3 regions of the Bacillus sp. FSL K6-6540 genome follow, and region 3 is predicted to be linked to each of the others. Evidence: riboswitches for the same ligand, from Rfam matches in the RefSeq annotation. Region 3 holds a riboswitch; each other region holds the start of a gene.
The links. Region 3 has a riboswitch for cobalamin ahead of MHH82_RS26185 (ABC transporter substrate-binding protein). Riboswitches for the same ligand answer to the same signal wherever they lie in the genome.

Region 1 (6,295 bases), 5.1 Mb from region 3:
ACAGAATAAATAACAAAAATGGCCCGGTTTCCGAATGTCGGAAAACCGTGCCATTATTGACTTTATGAAGATGCTGGTGAAGGGAATTGAACCCCCGACCTACGCATTACGAGTGCGTTGCTCTACCCCTGAGCTACACCAGCACATGTGGTTCGATGATATTCCTCTCGAAACAACAAAAATTATTATAATACTTCGGCAGCAAAATGCAAGTCCTAATCTAACGGGAATATCCACCGAATTTGGTGGCATTACCCGCCTAACTTCTCCTGCACGGATTGGATCTTCTGTTTGCTCGAGGAGACCTGGTCCCTGCGGTCGTCAATTTTAACGGAAGTCGATACGCGCTTTGCCCCGGACAGAAAAGGCGCTTCATGCAAAGCCTCAATCGCCCGCCAGATCATGTTAAGCTCTCCCTCGATGATCGTGCTCATCGATGTCAGCTCATAGGAAATCCCGTCCTGCTGTTTCAATATTCGCTGCATCTCGGCGACATAAGCGCTTAAACTCGTGGTTGCGGTTCCGATCGGAATCACCGTTACCTCTGCTATTGCCATCTGAACAACCTCCCTCGTCATATCTCAATCATGTAAGACCCTTCAATTCCAATGCCGGATACGGATATCATACCAATTTCGGTCCGCCATATCAAAGCCCTTCAATTTTAGCTTCACACAAGATATAGTGTATCCTGCCCGCCTCATCCATACGGTAATATCCTATTTTGTCAAAACGAGAATATACGCGGTATCTGCGCAGAAAAGGTCGCATTTGGTCACAATCCAGGAAATCTTATCGCCTTTTGACAGTTTCTTAACTGGCACAATGACCGCTCGTTTGCTATAATTCTTTTTGCGTTCAATTTTAAGAATATGGTTTACAAACACAATATATTGAGTTAAATTAGATTAACAACAACCAAATATAGTGTATATAGGTGCCGGATCAACCCATAAGGCAGTCCGGCTTAATAGGGAAGCATGGTGTAAATCCATCACGGTCCCGCCACTGTAAGGGCTCTTAGGCTGTTCATCATTTTTTCAGCCTTCCTCATACGGCATAGCCACCGAACAATCGGATCAAGGTTTTCGGAAGGCACCGCCGGGAGGCAGAAGCCCGAGTCAGAGACCTGCCTATATGCAGCAGACACCAACCTACGGGGCTTTAGGTAAGTGTTCGTTAAACTTGCGTCTGTACATAACATCATGCCCGTTCAAGGGCTTATGTCAAACGTCATTTCCGATCACAGCGCACGGACATTTTCAAGCCTGCCCGCGGGTTTTAGAAAATGTTTTTTTGATGTCCTTTTTCATATTTCCCCCGAAGAAAGCGAGGAATTTATTCATGCCCCAGCTCGTAGTTAAACCGAACAACCGTCAGCTCGCCTTTGATGAAATTCGCCTCTCCGTCTATGCCGACCGGACTCTGAAAGGATTGGACATGCTCGATAAGGAGCGTCTGCTTCGCGGCGTCAATGCCAAATTGCGCGGTGAGCAAGTTACCGGCGAAGAAATCAGCAGCGCCTTCACGATGTCCGCCCTTGAGCTTGTAACCAAAGAGGAGCCGAATTGGAAGTTTGCGGCTGCGCGTTCGTTTCTGACCTCTTTATATAAAAAAGCGGCTACCAACCGCCGATACAAAGCATACCCGGAAGAACCATACGGTGCCTTCTACCCGCTCATTACGGAGCTTGTACAGAAAGGCATCTATCGCGAGGACCTTCTGACCAGCTACACCAAAGAACAAATCGAAGAACTCGGCGAATGCATCGATCCAAGCCGCGATCTGCTGTTTGATTACATCGGTCTGTTGACGCTGGCTGAGCGTTACCTGGCAAACGACTTTGACGGTCGCGTCATGGAACTTCCGCAAGAACGCTACATGGTCATCGCGATGTTCCTCATGCATAACGAGCCTGCCGACAAGCGTCTTGACCTTGTCAAGGAAGCCTACTGGGCCATGAGTAACCTGTACATGACGGCGGCTACGCCGACCATGTCCAATGCAGGTAAAAAAGTAGCCGGCCAGCTGTCCAGCTGCTTCATCGATACCGTGGACGACTCCCTGGAAGGAATCTTCGATTCCAATACGGACATCGCCCGTCTCAGCAAAATGGGCGGCGGCATCGGGGTATACCTCGGTAAAGTCCGTGCACGCGGCTCTGACATCCGTGGTCACAAGAATACCAGTTCCGGCGTCATCCCTTGGATTCGCCAGCTGAACAACACCGCTGTTAGCGTTGACCAATTGGGAACTCGTAAAGGTGCCATCGCGGTTTATCTGGATGTGTTCCACAAAGACATCCTGTCCTTCCTGGATCTGAAGCTGAACAACGGCGACGAGCGCATGAGAGCGCATGACGTGTTCCATGGCGTATGTCTGCCCGACCTGTTCATGGAGGCTGTCGAAGCTCGTGAAGAGTGGAGCCTGTTCTGTCCGCATGAAGTGAAGAAAATCATGGGCTGGAAAGACGAGAACGGCCGTCCGCTAGGTCTGGAGGACTTCTATGACCATACTCAAGGCGAAGGCGAATTCCGCCAAAAATACGCGGAAGCCGTAGCGAACCCGCTGCTGCCGCGCATTACCGTACAAGCCATCGACATTATGAAGCGCATCATGAAGTCCCAGCTTGAAACCGGTACGCCGTACATGTTCTACCGCGACACGGTCAACCGTGCGAACCCGAACTCGGCTCATGGCATGATCTACTCTTCCAACCTGTGCACGGAGATCATGCAGAACCAATCTCCGACGGTCGTTGAGCAAGAGGAGCTGGTTACGAAAGACGGCCAAACCCGGATCGTGATTTCCAAAATCCCTGGCGATTTCGTTGTCTGCAACCTGAACTCCATCCACTTGGCTCGTGCCGTACCTGCCGGTGTGCTGGAGCGTCTCGTTCCGATCCAGGTTCGCATGCTGGATAACGTCATCGACATTAACAATATTGAAGTTCTGCAAGCTCAATACACCAACAGCCAATATCGCGCGGTCGGTCTCGGCACCTTCGGTCTGCACCACTTGCTGGCCCTGGAAGGCATCCGCTGGGAATCCGACGAAGCCGTTGCCTATAATGACAATCTGTACGAACACATCAACTACCTGCTCGTCAAATCCAGCATGGAGTTGGCCAAGGAAAAAGGCCACTATCCGAAATTCAAAGGCTCCGACTGGGAGAGCGGCGAGTACTTCACGTTCCGCGGTTATACCGACGGCGAGCATGAAGGCAAGTTCGTGACCACCGAACAGTGGCGTGAATTGCAGCAGGAAGTGCAAGCGAACGGCGTCCGTAACGCATGGCTGTTTGCCATCGCGCCGAACGGCTCCACTTCGATCATCGCGGGTTCCACGGCGAGCATCGATCCATTGTACGAACTTCTGTCTTATGAAGAAAAAACCACTTATAAAGTGGCGAACCCTGCTCCGGATCTGTCCGAGAAAACGATCTGGTACTACAAAACGGCTTTCTTGATCGACCAGCATTGGTCCATCAAAATGGCTGCCGCCCGTCAGCGTCACGTTGACCAAGCGCAAAGCTTTAACCTGTACGTACGCCCTGATATCCGGGCTTCGGAATTCCTGGAGCTGCATCTGCATGCCTGGAAAGCCGGTATCAAATCCACGTACTATGTACGCAGCCGTGCGTTAACGATTGAAGAGTGTGAGTCGTGCGCAAGCTAAGAGTTTAGATTAACCTTTTTCGAACCCACCCAAACCCTCCCTTCCAAGGGAGGGCCCCAAGGGCTCTGCCCTCTGGACACCCGCAAGGTGGGTAAGATGTGAATGAGGCGCTTCTTAAGTTACTTTAGTGGCTAGGAGCGCTTTCTCCCTGCGGGAACGCTGGAATGCGGCGCGGGGACTTCTGAGTTACTTCGTGCCATTTGTTGAGTTACTGTCTGCTGGGACCGCTCTCCCCTTGGGAATCGCTTTTCATGCGGTGCGGAGACGAATGAGTACTTCGTTCGATTTGTTGAGTTACATCTTGCTAGGAGCGCTTTCCCTTCGGGAATCGCTGGAGGCTTGGTTCAATACAAGCATCGAACGGCTGCATGCGAGGGTTCTCGTATAGCGGGCGGGAATTAGCTTTCTAACTAAAAGACTACAAGGGTAAGGGTATCCAATCGGAAGAGTTTACGTCCGCCTTTGGGAGCCCTTTGCAACCTTTACAATACATTCAGGCAAAGGGCGGACAACAGCGGCTGGAGATGGATACCCGTCCCGGTGTGATACCCGGTCCATGAATATGCCGCGAGGTGTCCCTCAGCTTCGCCTATGCGCCGCCCTATTATGAAATACAAGGAGAGAAAATCGGCATGCAAATGCAAAAGATATTTAACACCGAAGCACCCAACCGCTCCACTCGCGTCATTGAAGGTGAATGCTCCGGGATCCTGAACTGGAACGACATTCGGATGCCTCATATGTATAAATTGTATAAGGTTCTGCTGCTGAACCACTGGATCGCGGATGAAATTCCGATGTCCAAGGATGCGCAGCAGTTCCCGCGTCTGGACCCTGAAGAGCAGCGCACCTTCAAAATCAACATCTCCCTGCTGGCTGTGCTCGATTCCATGCAGACGATGTTTGTCGGCGACGTGAAGCGCTACTTCACTGACTCGTCGCTCGAAGCCATCTCGGCCATCATCGGTCAGCAAGAGGTGGTTCACAACCAATCCTATTCCTACGTGCTTTCCTCCATCGTGTCGGAGCAGGAGCAGAAGGAAATCTTCGAATACTGGAAGCATGATCCGGTTCTTCTGGAGCGCAACCAGTTCATCTCGAACATTTACCAGAATTTCCGCGACAATCCGTCGCCGCAATCCTTCTTCGAAGCCATGGTCGCCGACCTGATCCTGGAAGGGATTTTCTTCTACAGCACGTTTGCCTTCTTCTACAACCTGGCCCGTGACCAGAAGATGATGGCAACCAGCCAGATGATCTCCTATATTCAGCGTGACGAGAACCAGCACTGCTACTTCTTCGCCGAAGTGTTCAAGCAGCTGCTCAAGGATTTCCCTGAGCTGAACACCAAAGAGAACATCGACTACCTGTACCGCACCATTGACCGTGCCGTCGAGCTCGAAACCAACTGGGCCCATTACACGCTCAGCAATGTGCGCGGCATCGATCTGAACGAGTTGAGCGATTACATCAAGTACATCGCGAACCGTCGCATCACCATGATGGGTCTGGAAAAAGCTTACGAAGGCGTAGACGTCAACTGCATGCCATGGATCAAGCCTTTCTCCGACGAAGCCCTCAACGCAACGAAAACCGACTTCTTCGAAGCCAAATCCCGTAACTACGGCAAAGTGGGCGACGACAACGGCTTTGACGATCTGTAAGTTTCCTTCATATACACAAAACCTCCGAGGTCCCCTAAACAGGGATCCCGGAGGTTTTTTTATGCCTTTATATGACGGCTGCAATCCGTTCCTCTACATCAAGCGTTACCCCCTCGCGGCCCAGACCTCAATCTCCACCTGAAGGGACGGCATCGCCAGTGCCGGCACGTAGGCCATCGTCATGGACGGCGCCTTTCCCCCGTGGAATTTCTCCCATACCCGGTGGAAATGATCCCAGTCGACCTCCTGAACCGCCCAAATGTTGATTTTGACGATATGATCCGCCGACATGGTTTCCGAAGCCAATACCCGCTGAATATTCGCCAAGGTGTTCTCTACTTGCTCCTTCATATCGGTCGGCAGCTTCCCCTCCCTGTCGGTCCCCACCTGGCCGGAGAACACCAGCAGCTCCGCCCCTCTCGCAACCTTGGTTACATGGGTATACGGACCGATCGGCGGGGCGATGACGGTCGGATTGAACCGCTGAATCGGGGGCGAGGCCTCCTCATCCTCTTCATTCAACAAAGCCAGTGTCTGATGGTCCTCCCACTTCCCGTTAATCTTCACGTTTTTCCTGGCGATGCCTTCTTTATGGAAGCCGGATTTCAGGAGCACTCGGATCGAGCCTAAATTATGCGGCATCACGCCCGCTTCAATCCGGTGAAACTTCAATTCCTGAAAGGCAAACCTCACCACCATTTGAACGGCCTCGGTCATGTACCCCTTTCCGTTATGGTCCCGATCCAGAAAATAACCGATCCAGCAGCTCTGCAAATTCCCCCGCACCACTTCCGTCAGCATGATCTCGCCGATGATCGTTTCGGTATCCCGCAGTCCAATCATATAGAGATACGCCTGATCCGCCTTGCTGGATTCCCGGGCCTTTCGAATCCGTTCGAGTTGTCCCTCAAGGGTATAGAATTCGTCGTCCCTTAAGCCCGTGAACCGTTGGA
Region 2 (6,295 bases), on a different contig from region 3:
CATAGAGGGATGATCAAAACAATCGCCGCCCTTGTCAGATCTGAAAAGTACATCCAAAATTTCAGCGTGGTCTGTTTCATAAAAGGCCCCGTCACAGGCGCCAGAACGGCTTCCGGCAAAAACGTGACAGCAATCAATAAAGCAGTGCCGATCGCACCTTTGCCGTCATAAATTAAAAACCATAATATTGAATTAAATGCGAACATATCGCCGGATATCTTGACTATTCTTGAGAAAAACAGATAATTGAAATTTCTCTTCCAGATGCTATCACTTTCAATTAAATTCACCATCCATCAGAGCCCCCCACTGCCTATTTTTTACATCTATTTATTACAATATCTCATTTTTCCATTTTTCAGTCAATAATTCATAAGGTTCATTTTTTGTCGTAAAATGGGAAATTGACAGAGTGAAAAACAAAAAAGCCAGCATGTATTTGAACACGCCGGCTTTCGTTTTCACTTTTTATGATTCACTGCTGTCTCGGTCCCGAAACACAATGGCACTTCTTTCATATTCTACATCGCCAATACCGCTTCTTGCATTCACAACCCGTGCGGTGGCAAAGAAATAATCGGACAGACGATTGAGATAACGCAGCACTGTTTCATGAATCTCCTCCGATTTCATCAGCGCCACCACTCTTCGTTCTGCCCGCCTTGTAATGGTGCGGGCGATATGGAGAAGCGAAGCACCCTTTGATCCGCCTGGAAGAATAAATTTCTTCAGTTCCGGCGCTTCTGCTGTATAGGCATCAATGCGCGTTTCTAAAAAGGAAACAGATTCTTCCGTTAGTTTGTAGTCTTTTCTTTCTGTGACGATTGCCAGATCGCCTCCGCAGTCAAACAGCTCATGCTGGATGGTCAGCAGCTCGGCTGTCAGATCTTCAAAGCCGGGCTGCCCGGAAAGCTCTGCCAAAGCAAGCCCGATAAAGCTGTTAAGCTCGTCAATCGTGCCGTAGCTTTCGACGCGTAGGCTGTCCTTGTACGTTCTGCCCCCGACTAAGCCCGTTTGTCCCTTATCGCCTGTTTTTGTATATAGTTTCATACCCTGAATCTCCTTTACAGACTTATTCAAACAACTCAGCAGCCTCTTTTACACATTCAGCTGTCCCTTTCTTTATCAATTGGTTCAGCCGCTGTTCTATGTTTTGGGATTGCTGAGTTTGAGTCGCGGCGATGAGAATATCACCTGTGCCTCTTCCGTCTCCCAGCACTTTCGTCCGTTCTGCTTCGGCAGCCATAAGAGCTTTGATGAAGAATTGATCTGCCGCATAGCCGTTTATCAAAATCCAAATCGAAAAGCCGGTCTGAACGCATATGAAAACGGATAACTCTCTGTCTTCATACGTTCGATACACGAAACGGTCAAGTCTTTCTGAAGAAGCCATCGCACACGTCTCCTGCAGTTGAAAACCGCTTTCTGAAAGACAGGCCGTAAGTCCTTCTAGCGGATCTGGCTGATCTGGCAGCCGTTTATGGATCAGCGTCCTGCTCCACGAAAACCCTGCACCGATAGGCGTCGAGGACAATGTTCGAAGCGGGATTTCCGTTTGCAGAAGAATGTTATCACGCCCCGCTTGGAGCAATGCTTCAAATAGGATAGACTGCCGCTTCGCGCTATCTTTTTCAGGCTGAATCACAATCAACGGTTTAGGTGAGCTTTGATGTACCAAGGCGGTGACATCTGTATCGTACACCGCCTTTATGCTTTGTTCTGTGACAGCATATTCCGGTTTTTGCTTAGGACCAGCGGCACCGTTTTTCATAAACATGAGCTCATCACAGTACAGGCTTGCGGTGTTCAGATCATGAAAAACGCTGACAGCTGCCAATCCGCTTTCTCTCGTCAGGCATTTGATCAGATCAAGCAGGTCTTTTTGATAAGCCAGATCGAGAAAATTAGTCGGCTCGTCCAAAAATAAAATACGCGGCTGCTGCGCCAAAGCTTGTGCCAAATACACCCGCTGCTGTTCCCCTCCGCTTAGTTCGCGAATCGGCCTTTGCGCAAAATTGGCCACTCCTGTTTGCTCCATTGCTTCCTGTACAATGGCTTTATCCTTTTCAGTCTGCTGTCTGAACAGTCCCGTTTGGAATGGATATCTGCCAAAGGCTACAGTTTCTTCGACGGTAAAGGTGAAGGCTTGATCCGTTTTTTGCGGCAGGACGGCCATGATTTGCGCCAGTTCCTTCGGTTTATAGTCCGCCAGCAGTTTTCCGGCCAGATAAACGCTGCCTTCCTTGGCCGGCAGCGTACCTGTCAGCAAGTGCAAAAGCGTGGTTTTTCCGCTTCCATTAGGGCCAAGAATTCCGAGAAATTCTCCCTTCTCCACTGTTAAGCTGACATTGTTGATTAGGCGGCTGTCGCCGTATCCTCCCGACAGCCCTTCTGCCTTCATCATAAGCTTCTCCTCCCGCGGTGCTGCCGAATTAAAATAAGAGCGAACACAGGCGCTCCCGCCAAGGACGTAATGATCCCGATCGGCAGTTCAATCGGCTCAATGATGGTTCTGGAAAGCAGATCGGCTAAAACGAGAAACCCTGCCCCTAGCAAGGCGGACAGCGGCAGTAAATGCCGATGGTCCGTTCCCCACAATAGCCTTGTGATATGCGGAATCACAAGGCCGACAAAGCCGATCGTGCCCGATACTGCCACAGCGCTTCCCGTCAAAAGAGATCCTGCTATTAATATCATCATCTTCCTCTGCTGAACGCTGACTCCAAGAAGCTTTGCTTTATCTTCTCCATATGTCATCACGTTCAGTTCCCTTCCGTTTATAATCAATAAAATGGTTCCCAAAAGAAAAAACGGGAGAAACAAAATAACATAGCTCCAGCCCCTCATTGAGACGCTGCCAAGCAGCCAATGCACAATCGGAAGCAGGTTGTCTCCTGTCAAGGCGATGATAAGAGAAATAAATGCGCCTAAAAAAGAGTTGGTGATGACACCGGTCAAAATGAGGGTGGAAACAGACATCGAAGCATGAACGAGGCGGCTGAAGAAAAGGACCGCCGCCATCGTGGCAAGTGCCGCGGCTACACTCACAACCGGGAGTGTAAACCCTCCGATGACAGGAAGGTGCAGACCTAAGAACAGAGTCACAACAGCTCCGACTGAAGCACCGGATGACACACCTAGCGTATAGGGATCAGCAAGTGGATTTTTCAACAATCCTTGAAAAGCGGCCCCTGCAATAGAAAGAGCCGCCCCCACAAGGGCGGCCAGCACAACTCTCGGCAGTCTGATATTCATCATAATATTAGTGTACATCGGATCATCAGAACCGATAGAGCCGCCGAAGCCTTGATGCCAAAAGACACGAAAAACAGCGGGAATAGGAATATGCAGGCTGCCGCAAGAAATTCCTAAGATGATGCTCACGGCTAAAAATGAGAAACCAATGATATATGCGGCATAACGATTATTCCTTAAACGTATCCGGGTAAATGCTTTCCGCAAGTTCTTCGACCCCTTCGATCAGACGGGGACCGGAACGTGTCACAAGATCAGGGTCCACATCATATACACGATGATGTTTCACAGCATTGATTTCGCTCCAGCCATCGCGTTTTTCCACAGCTTTCGCTTTCACACCGTCCGTTGTAACAATTGCATCAGGATTGAGTTTTACGATCGCCTCATCTGTCATTTGCACCCATCCTGTCTGATCCGCAGCTGCGTTTTTAGCATGGATGACATTCAGCATTTCATTCATAAACGTATCTTTTCCGGTTGTATAAATGTCAGGATCAGGAGAAACCTCGATAAATACGCTTTTCTCCTCGTCTTTTGAAATGGTTTTCGCTTTTTCTTGAATATCCTTTAGATCTGATTTCATGCTTTTCACGAGCTGATCGGCTTTTTTCTCCGCCCCGCCAGCTTCTCCGATCATTTCGATTGATTTGTACACCTCGGAGAATGATTGTGCATCATTGACAGTCAGCACTGTAATGCCCGCGTCCTTCAGCTGTTTGATGGCATCTGCTGATGCTGACATGGAAGACTCATGGGCCAGAACGAGATCTGGTTTTAGAGAAATGACTTTTTCAACGTTTACATTCATATCTCCGACTTTCTCAACCTTTTTGACTTCCTTTGGATAGGTATCGTTTGTGGTGACACCGACCACTTTGTCACCAAGGCCGAGTGCGTATGTAATTTCTGTGTTGCTCGGCATTAATGAAACAATCTTTTTTGGCTCTTTTTTGATGGTTACATCTTGATTTGACGCATCATCAATGGTGACAGGAAACGCTTCTGTTTTTTGTTTTGCCTTTGAATCCTTCTGATCCGCAGGATTGCCGCAGCCTGCCAGCATAACAACAGCCAACAGGAGCGCAGTCCATATCCCGTCTCGTTTTTTCATAATCTTTTCCTCCTAAACGAACTAAAAAAGCATCTCTACGACGGTAAAGATGCTGTAAACAACACAAAAAAGCCTATTGTTTACACATCATCTGTCCTCGCAGAATTCGTGCTGATCAAACAGGCAGGTATCCTGGCTCTTGGCGCTTGGCCAATTACAGTGGCGGGACCGCACCGGCTTTTACCGGTTTCCCTTTTAAGCCGGCTGTTGTTCACGGACCGGCACCTATTTGACATTCGTATCCTTTTTTCGGAGTAATTATACTATATGACTGACAGGCTTGTATATGTGTCCTGAATGACTTTTCCCCGTATTGTGTATGGGAGCAAAATCCTCGTAAACACTAAATTTGATCTTGTATACTTAATACCATCATCAATCAAAAGGAATGATTCTTATGGATTTACAGCTAAATGACAAACTCGTCTTAATCACCGGCTCGACGTCCGGTATCGGGAAAGCCGCCGCAAAAAGCTTTCTGCAAGAGGGTGCGGCAGTCATTGTCAACGGACGCAAACAGGAGACTGTCGATCGCACCATTGAAGAGCTTTCTGGCTATGGAACAGTGCACGGTGCTGCTGCCGATTTGTCAAAAACAGATGAAGCAGCGGCTTTTATCGAAAAAGTAAATGAAATCGGTGATATCGATATCCTTGTCAACAACCTTGGTTTCTTCGAGGTAAAAGACTTCGCCGATGTGACAGATGAAGAGTGGAATCAATATTTCGAAGTGAACGTGATGAGCGCCGTTCGGACAAGCCGTCACTTCCTTCCAAAAATGCTTGCCAAAAACAGCGGCCGCATTTTAAATATTGCAAGTGAAGCAGGCGTCAAACCGCTGCCAACGATGATTCCATACTCAATGACAAAAACGGCGCTGATCAGCCTTTCAAGAGGAATGGCTGAAATGACAAAAGGCACAAATGTGACGGTTAACTCAGTGCTCCCGGGACCTACTTGGACAGAGGGCGTGGCATCCTATATGGAAGGTGCCGCACAAGCAGCCGGCCAGGATACAGATTCATTTATCAAAGACTATTTCAAGGTCAATGAGCCAACCTCACTTATTCAGCGATACGCGACAGCAGAAGAAGTCGCTAACACAATCGTATTCCTCGCGTCTGACGCCGCATCCGCCATTAACGGCACGGCACAGCGTGTGGAAGGCGGCATTATCCGTTCTCTGTAGTATAAAAAAAACGCATCCGTGTTTCGGATGCGTTTTTTTTATACGTCTCCAGCAAATGGTACCGGCTGATATCCGCCTGTTTCCAGTTGTGCTGAAAACAACCCTCCAGCGTGAGGCTGCTCGTATCTCTCTTTTTCTGTCATTTGTTCTGTTGCCGTTGTAATGTAAAGGGTTTTTAAGTCTCTGCCGCCGAACGCGCAGCACGTGACATATTTAGCCGGCACGCTGATTGAATTGATTTCTTTTTTCTGAAACGGGTCAATGTGAACAACGCGGCTGCCGCCAAACAGCGCCACCCACAGCATGCCATTTTGGTCAATTGTCATGCCGTCCGGTAATCCGTCTGACTGATCAAAACGATAGACAGGTTCTGGATTCGAAACATCTCCGCTTTGAGGATCATAGCTGTAACGCACAATCTCCTGCGTCGGCGTGTCGATGTAATACATCAAATTCCGCTCGCGGTCCCAATCCAAACCGTTTGAGGTGGAGACTTGATCCTTGATTTTGACAAGACTGCCGTCTAGATTCAAACGGTACAGCGACGCCTGTTTTTGCTCGCCTTCCATGCTCGTCGTCCCCGCCCAAAGCCTTCCGTACGGGTCACATTTAGCATCATTAAATCTCAGGCTCTCATGCATGTCCTTCGGCTGTTTAATTTTTTCCAAGCTGTCATCCCGAAGATGATACAGGTAAAACCCGTCCTTCATGGTCATAATCAGTTCATCCTTTGAATA
Region 3 (6,295 bases):
CGGATTGGAGGTGTACGGCCATCTTCGTTCCGGGAATATTGCCGAGGCCAGGCAAGCGCTCAGCATGGTGGTCGGGAGGGACACCGCTCATCTGGATGAGCCGGAAATTGTGCGGGGGACGGTGGAGACGGTTGCGGAAAATATCGTGGACGCGGTCATCGCTCCGCTTTTTTTTGCCCTGATCGGAGGGGCGCCGCTTGCGATGGCCTACCGCGCCGTGAATACGCTGGATTCCATGGTCGGTTATAAAAACGAGAAGTACCTGCATGTAGGCTGGGCCTCCGCCCGGCTGGACGATCTCGCCAATTGGATACCGGCACGCCTGACCGCCGGGCTGTTGACCGTTGCGGCGGCGATGTTTTCGCTGCAGTGGAAACAAGCGATCAAGATGGTTAAACGAGATGCGCGTAAGCATCCCAGTCCGAACAGCGGCTTCCCGGAATCGGCCGTTGCCGGTGCCCTGGGGATTCGCCTGGGAGGCGAAAATTCGTACCAAGGCGTAATCTCGTTCCGGGCTTTCATGGGGGACCCCGACCGACCGCTCGAAGCGGAGGATATCAGGGTGACAAACCGTCTGCTTGTGGGCGTATCGGTTTTGTTTACGATGCTGGGTACCGCGGTGCTCGGACTTGCTGCCGCGGCAGGAGGAAGCCTATGGATATGAGGATCATTCTGCATCTGGTCCGCCACGGCCGCACGTTGTGGAACGAGGAGCGCCGTTATCTCGGCCATGAGGATCAGGGAATTCTGGCTGAGGGAAGGGAACAGCTCCTCCCGCTGCGGGAGGAACTTCGTTGCAGGCATTTTGTCCGGATCTATTGCAGCGATCTCCTCCGCTGCCGGCAGACGCTCCATGTGATCTTATCGGATTCAAAAAGGGGTGCTGTTCCTGATGATGACATATTGGGCCAGTTTATGCCGAGCGTACGATATGACCCACGGCTGCGCGAACTGGATTTCGGGGATTGGGAAGGAAAGACCTACGAGGATTTGAAGACGGATTCCCTCTACCGGCGCTGGATCGATAACCCTGCGGAAGTTACGCCGCCTAGCGGGGAGAGTTGGGAAGCTTTCGGTTCCCGCGTCCAGGCCTTTTTGTCGGGATTGCATTTGGATGTGAAGGAATTATTGCATATGGAGGAAGCTCCGGATACCCTTGCGCAGGCAGAGGCAGAGGCAGAGGCAGAGGCAGAGGCAGAGGCAGAGGCAGAGGCCAGGCGTGGTGATGATGGCCGTGGAACGCTCGCTGAAGGAGTTGACGTGCTTGTGGTCACCCACGGCGGCGTTATTCGGGAGATGGTAGCGGCTACCGTGCCGGATACGGAATTCTGGGCGACGTCGGTTATGCCGGGCGAGGTGCTCAAGCTGCAGCTGACATGGGACGGAGCACTTTGGCGGGGCGTACGGTTAAGCGAACAAAACGAAAACGTATGATTTCGGTCGGAATAGGCGATAACGGGCTAAATCGGTGTCATGACGCAATCGAAACGCCCGAAACTTTCAGTTGTAAGGGGATGGTTTATCGCCTATAATCTTGTGCAGAGAAACCATGCTTGGCCTATCATCCATAAATTCATATGATTTGCGAGGGTCCCGGACAGAGGGCGTTATTGTTTTCTGCCGGGTTAATAGGGAAGCCGGTGCAAGTCCGGCACGGTCCCGCCACTGTGAAGCAGGGACTTTTCCATATGCCACTGAGCCTTTAGCGCTTGGGAAGGCGGAGAAGTCGTTACAACCTGCAAGTCAGGAGACCTGCCCTCAGCGAATGAAAGACGGTCCTTCGAGGAGAGGATTACGTTTACCGGACGCATGGAGCCATGCGGACGGAAGTTTAAGGCGCCATCGTTGAACGGTTATCCCGGCGTCCTTATGATACAAACGTAATCCCTGAGTCCTTGTCATCGAGGAGTCGGGGATTTTTGCTTCTTAGGGTATGAAGATTGAACGTTTCTTACCAGTTAAGGATCGGCCGAAGGAATTTAGACACGCCTGCGCCAGGTTCTCAATTATGTTTAGGGGGATTCCAAGAGATGAAAGCATTAAACAAAACATGGTCCGTACTTCTGGTAGCCATACTGATGGCCCTGGCCTTGATCGGCTGCGGCGGCGAAGAAGCAGCACCGAAGGATGCGACGCCGCCGGCACAGCAGCAAGAGCAGAATAACGAAGCGCCGGCGGATTCGGCGGAAGAGCTTAAGACCACGTATCCGCTGACCGTCAAGGATTCAACGGGCGTGGAAATGACGTTTGAGAAAGCGCCGACCAAGATTGCGTCCCTGACTCCGTCCGAGACGGAAAAACTGTTTGCATTGGGACTGGACGAGGAGATCGTTGGCGTATCCGATAACGACGATTACCCCGAAGCGGCCAAATCCAAGCCTAAACTGGGCGGGTTCCAGGTGAATGAAGAGGCGATCATCGCAGCCGACGCCGATGTGGTATTCGCGGCTTCGATGAATGCCCAGAATGCCGAGAAATTGCGCGAGCTTGGCGTTACCCTGTTCGTCAACGATCCGAAAACCATCGATGCGGTGATGGAGAACATCGAGCTGATCGGTCAAATTACGGACCGTCAAGCCGAGGCGAAAGCGGTCGTCGATCAGATGAAGCAGGAATGGGCTGCCGTTACGGAAGCCGTGAAATCCGTGAAGGATGAAGACAAGAAGAAAGTGTACGTGGAGTTCTCTCCGGGATGGACCGTCGGCAAAGGCGAGTTCATGGATGAGATCATTACCGCAGCTGGCGGCGTCAATGCAGCCGGCGATGCGGAAGGCTGGTTCGAAATCAGCGAGGAGAACATCATCGCCGCGAACCCGGACGTTATTCTGTACACGGACGATGTGGTGGACGAAGCCACCAAGAAAACATTGGATCAGCTGATCAAGGAGCGCGGCGGCTGGGATCAGATCGAAGCCATCAAGAACGATCAGGTTATTTCCGTGGATGCCAATCTGCTCAGCCGTCCGGGCCCGCGCGTGACGCAAGGACTGATAGAAGTGGCGAAGGCCGTTTATCCGGAATTGATGAATCCATGAGTAAAAAACTTGCAGGATTCGGTGCGGCCGGCCTGATCCTTTTACTGCTAACCTTGGTTGTCAGTCTCGGAATCGGCTCCGTTCACCTGCCTGTGAGAGAGATTGGAGCGATGCTGCTGCACCGGCTGCCGGGAATCGGCGATTCCATCGTTCCAGGCTGGGAAGCTTCCTCCGAGCAAATCCTGATGAAGGTGAGATTGCCGCGGATCCTGCTCGGGATGCTTGTTGGAGCCTCCCTGGCGGTGGCCGGAGCCGCCTTTCAAGGCGTGCTTCGCAATCCGCTGGCGGATCCGTTTACGCTCGGTGTGTCCTCGGGTGCTGCGCTTGGCGCGGCATCCCTGATTTTTTTCGGAATGGAATATTCCTTTGCCGGAGGTTACACACTGCCGGTTGTAGCGTTTCTGACCGGAGCAGGCACCCTATGGGCTGTTTTGCTGCTGGCAAGGGATCAAGGAAAACTGCCGATCCATGGGCTCATCCTGTCCGGGGTGGTCATGCAGTCATTTCTGGGCGCCGTCGTTTCGTTTCTGACGGTGATGTCCAAAGATACGGTGAACCAAATCCTGTACTGGACGATGGGAAGCCTGAGCATGCGCGGATGGTCGTATACGGCCATCCTTTTCCCGTATTTTGCAGTGGGTTTCGTATATCTATGGAGCAGGTCGCGGGCGCTTAACATTTTGTCGCTCGGGGAACGGCAGGCCGCTCATATGGGATTGAATGTCGATCGTCTGAAGACCAGCGTGCTGATCGTCGCTACCCTGCTTGCCGCGGCAGCCGTATCGGTTTCCGGCGTGATCGGGTTCGTCGGGCTTGTAGTGCCGCATATGATTCGGCTGATCACCGGCTCCGATTACCGCGTGATTGTTCCCCTGTCGGCGCTGGGCGGCGCGATTTTCATGGTTTGGTGCGATACGGCAGCACGCTCCGTCTTGGCGCCGACGGAAATCCCGCTCGGGGTGGTCACGGCATTCATAGGCGCTCCGTTCTTTGCTTATCTGCTGTACCGGAACAAAAAACGGCGCAGGGAGGGGTTATCATGATTACGGCCCAAGGGCTTGGCAAAGCCTATGGCAAGGCGTCGATTCTATCCGGGGTGGACCTTCACATTGCCGAAGGGGAATGGTGGGGGATCATCGGACCGAACGGCAGCGGCAAGTCCACCCTCATGCAGCTGTTATCCGGCGTGGAGAGTCCTACGGAAGGAAGCGTGACGCTTCTGGGCAAGGAGCTTGGACGCTATAACCGGAAGGCAATGGCCCGAATCGTGGCGGTGCTGCAGCAGGAGGGACTCGACCCTACCGATTTTACCGTCCGGGACGTGCTGGAGATGGGGCGATTCCCGTTCTTGAACTGGCTTGGCCGTGAGGATAAGGATGCGGCCCCGCTTATCGAGGCCGTTATTCGAAAGCTGGATCTGAACGGCCTGGAGGAGCGCCGGCTTACCGAGTTAAGCGGAGGACAGCGCCAGCGTGTCGCTTTGGGCAAGGTGATGGTCCAGGAGCCTTCGCTGCTGATGCTGGACGAACCGACGACCTATCTGGATATCCGCTATCAGCTTCAGTTCATGGATATGGTGGCGGAGTGGCGGAACTCGTCCGGCATAACGGTGATCAGCGTACTGCATGACCTCAATCTGGCTGCTCAATTCTGCGATAAGCTGCTGGTTCTGGATCAGGGACGGATCGCAGGGGTGGGCAAGCCGGAGGACGTGCTGACGGCAGCGTATATCCGACGGATTTTCCGGGTGGAGCCCTCCATCGTGACCCATCCCGAGAATGGGGCTCCGCAGGTGCTGTTAACGGCGAACAGCACCTGGTCCTAAAGCGGTGTTGCCGCAGGTTCAGCCGCGTTGTAAGATTTAGGAGCAAGAGGAAGGAGGCCGTTTCATTGACGGATACACTCACAAGTCGTTTGAAGGGAATTACCGCTAACATTAAACCGCTGGATGCCGAAGCGCAGGCGGAAACCGCCGCCTATTTGGATACGTTGACGAAGCCTCCGGGCAGTTTGGGCAAGCTGGAGTCGCTGGCGATCCAATTAGCGGGAATCACGGGGAAAATGAAGCCCTCGTTTACCAAAACATCCGTGGTTGTCATGGCTGGCGATCATGGGGTGTGTGATGAAGGAATCAGCGCATTTCCGGCCGAGGTGACGCCCCAAATGGTGATGAACTTCCTGAATGGAGGGGCGGCCGTTAACGTGCTGGCCCGTCAAGCGGGGGCAGACGTTCATTGCGTGGATATCGGCGTAGCGACCGAGCTGACCCATGAGAGGCTCCTGTCCCGGAACATTGGCAGAGGAACCGCCAATATGGCCAAAGGACCCGCAATGACAAGGGAAGAAGCGCTGCAATCCGTAGTGACCGGAGCTGAGGTGGCGGCAGAGCTGGTTAAACAAGGCACGCAGATGTTCGTAACCGGAGAGATGGGCATCGGGAACACGACGCCAAGCGCGGCTATTTTCTCGGTTCTGTCCGGCAAGCAGCCATCCGAGGTTGTGGGACGAGGAACCGGCGTGACGGATGAACGGCTGAACCATAAGATTCGTGTTGTGGAACGGGCGATACAAGTCAATGCGCCTCATGCCGCCGACCCGCTCGACGTGCTGGCCAAAGTCGGGGGCTTCGAAATCGGCGGATTGGCCGGATTGATTCTGGGGGCGGCTGCTCATGGATGTCCTGTCATCATTGACGGATTCATATCCAGTGCCGCGGCGTTGGTTGCCAAATCGATCTGCCCGGATGCCCTTCCTTATATGATTGCTTCCCATGTTTCGCATGAACAGGCGCATGTTCTTCTGCTGAAAGAGCTGGGACTCCAGCCGATGCTGCAAATGGACATGCGTCTTGGCGAGGGGACGGGCGGTGTGCTGTGCCTTCATCTGGTCGAGGCGGCGTGCAGGATCGTGAACGAGATGGCGACGTTTGAAAGCGCCGGCATCAGCGGAGGAGCCGTATGAGTCATCGTGGAAGCGTGTTGGTTACGGGCGGAGCGAGGAGCGGGAAGAGCTCGTTCGCGGAGAAGCTGTGCATGAAGCGCGCCGATTCCGGTACATATATAGCGACTGCGCAAGCCTATGACGATGAGATGCGGGAACGGATCCGGATTCATCAAGACCGCAGGCAGGATTCAGCCTATGGTTGGCAGACGGTGGAGGAGCCTGTCGCACTGCCCGAATTGCTGGAAACGCTCGGCCAGTCAGCCTCGGATGCCCCTGCGGTGGTAGTGGACTGCCTGACGCTGTGGCTTACGAATGTG

Region 1: another riboswitch for cobalamin. It lies ahead of MHH82_RS03365 (ribonucleoside-diphosphate reductase subunit alpha); the one in region 3 lies ahead of MHH82_RS26185 (ABC transporter substrate-binding protein).
Region 2: another riboswitch for cobalamin. It lies ahead of MHH82_RS32635 (ABC transporter substrate-binding protein); the one in region 3 lies ahead of MHH82_RS26185 (ABC transporter substrate-binding protein).

Annotation. Positions count from the first base shown of each region.
Region 1 covers NZ_JBBOXH010000001.1:771,881-778,175, reverse strand. Annotated here, with positions in the region: tRNA gene MHH82_RS03375 (tRNA-Thr) at 72-143, opposite strand; gene MHH82_RS03370 (MTH1187 family thiamine-binding protein) at 252-557, opposite strand; cobalamin riboswitch at 919-1,151, shown strand; gene MHH82_RS03365 (ribonucleoside-diphosphate reductase subunit alpha) at 1,345-3,678, shown strand; gene MHH82_RS03360 (ribonucleotide-diphosphate reductase subunit beta) at 4,311-5,342, shown strand; gene MHH82_RS03355 (GNAT family N-acetyltransferase) at 5,448-6,295, opposite strand, start outside.
Region 2 covers NZ_JBBOXH010000002.1:28,471-34,765, forward strand. Annotated here, with positions in the region: gene MHH82_RS32615 (MFS transporter) at 1-293, opposite strand, end outside; gene MHH82_RS32620 (cob(I)yrinic acid a,c-diamide adenosyltransferase) at 469-1,050, opposite strand; gene MHH82_RS32625 (ABC transporter ATP-binding protein) at 1,073-2,401, opposite strand; gene MHH82_RS32630 (FecCD family ABC transporter permease) at 2,401-3,462, opposite strand; gene MHH82_RS32635 (ABC transporter substrate-binding protein) at 3,425-4,369, opposite strand; cobalamin riboswitch at 4,475-4,613, opposite strand; gene MHH82_RS32640 (SDR family NAD(P)-dependent oxidoreductase) at 4,767-5,558, shown strand; gene MHH82_RS32645 (SMP-30/gluconolactonase/LRE family protein) at 5,597-6,295, opposite strand, start outside.
Region 3 covers NZ_JBBOXH010000001.1:5,885,552-5,891,846, reverse strand. Annotated here, with positions in the region: gene cbiB (adenosylcobinamide-phosphate synthase CbiB) at 1-664, shown strand, start outside; gene MHH82_RS26190 (histidine phosphatase family protein) at 655-1,434, shown strand; cobalamin riboswitch at 1,572-1,774, shown strand; gene MHH82_RS26185 (ABC transporter substrate-binding protein) at 2,031-3,035, shown strand; gene MHH82_RS26180 (FecCD family ABC transporter permease) at 3,032-4,078, shown strand; gene MHH82_RS26175 (ABC transporter ATP-binding protein) at 4,075-4,860, shown strand; gene cobT (nicotinate-nucleotide--dimethylbenzimidazole phosphoribosyltransferase) at 4,926-5,996, shown strand; gene cobU (bifunctional adenosylcobinamide kinase/adenosylcobinamide-phosphate guanylyltransferase) at 5,993-6,295, shown strand, end outside.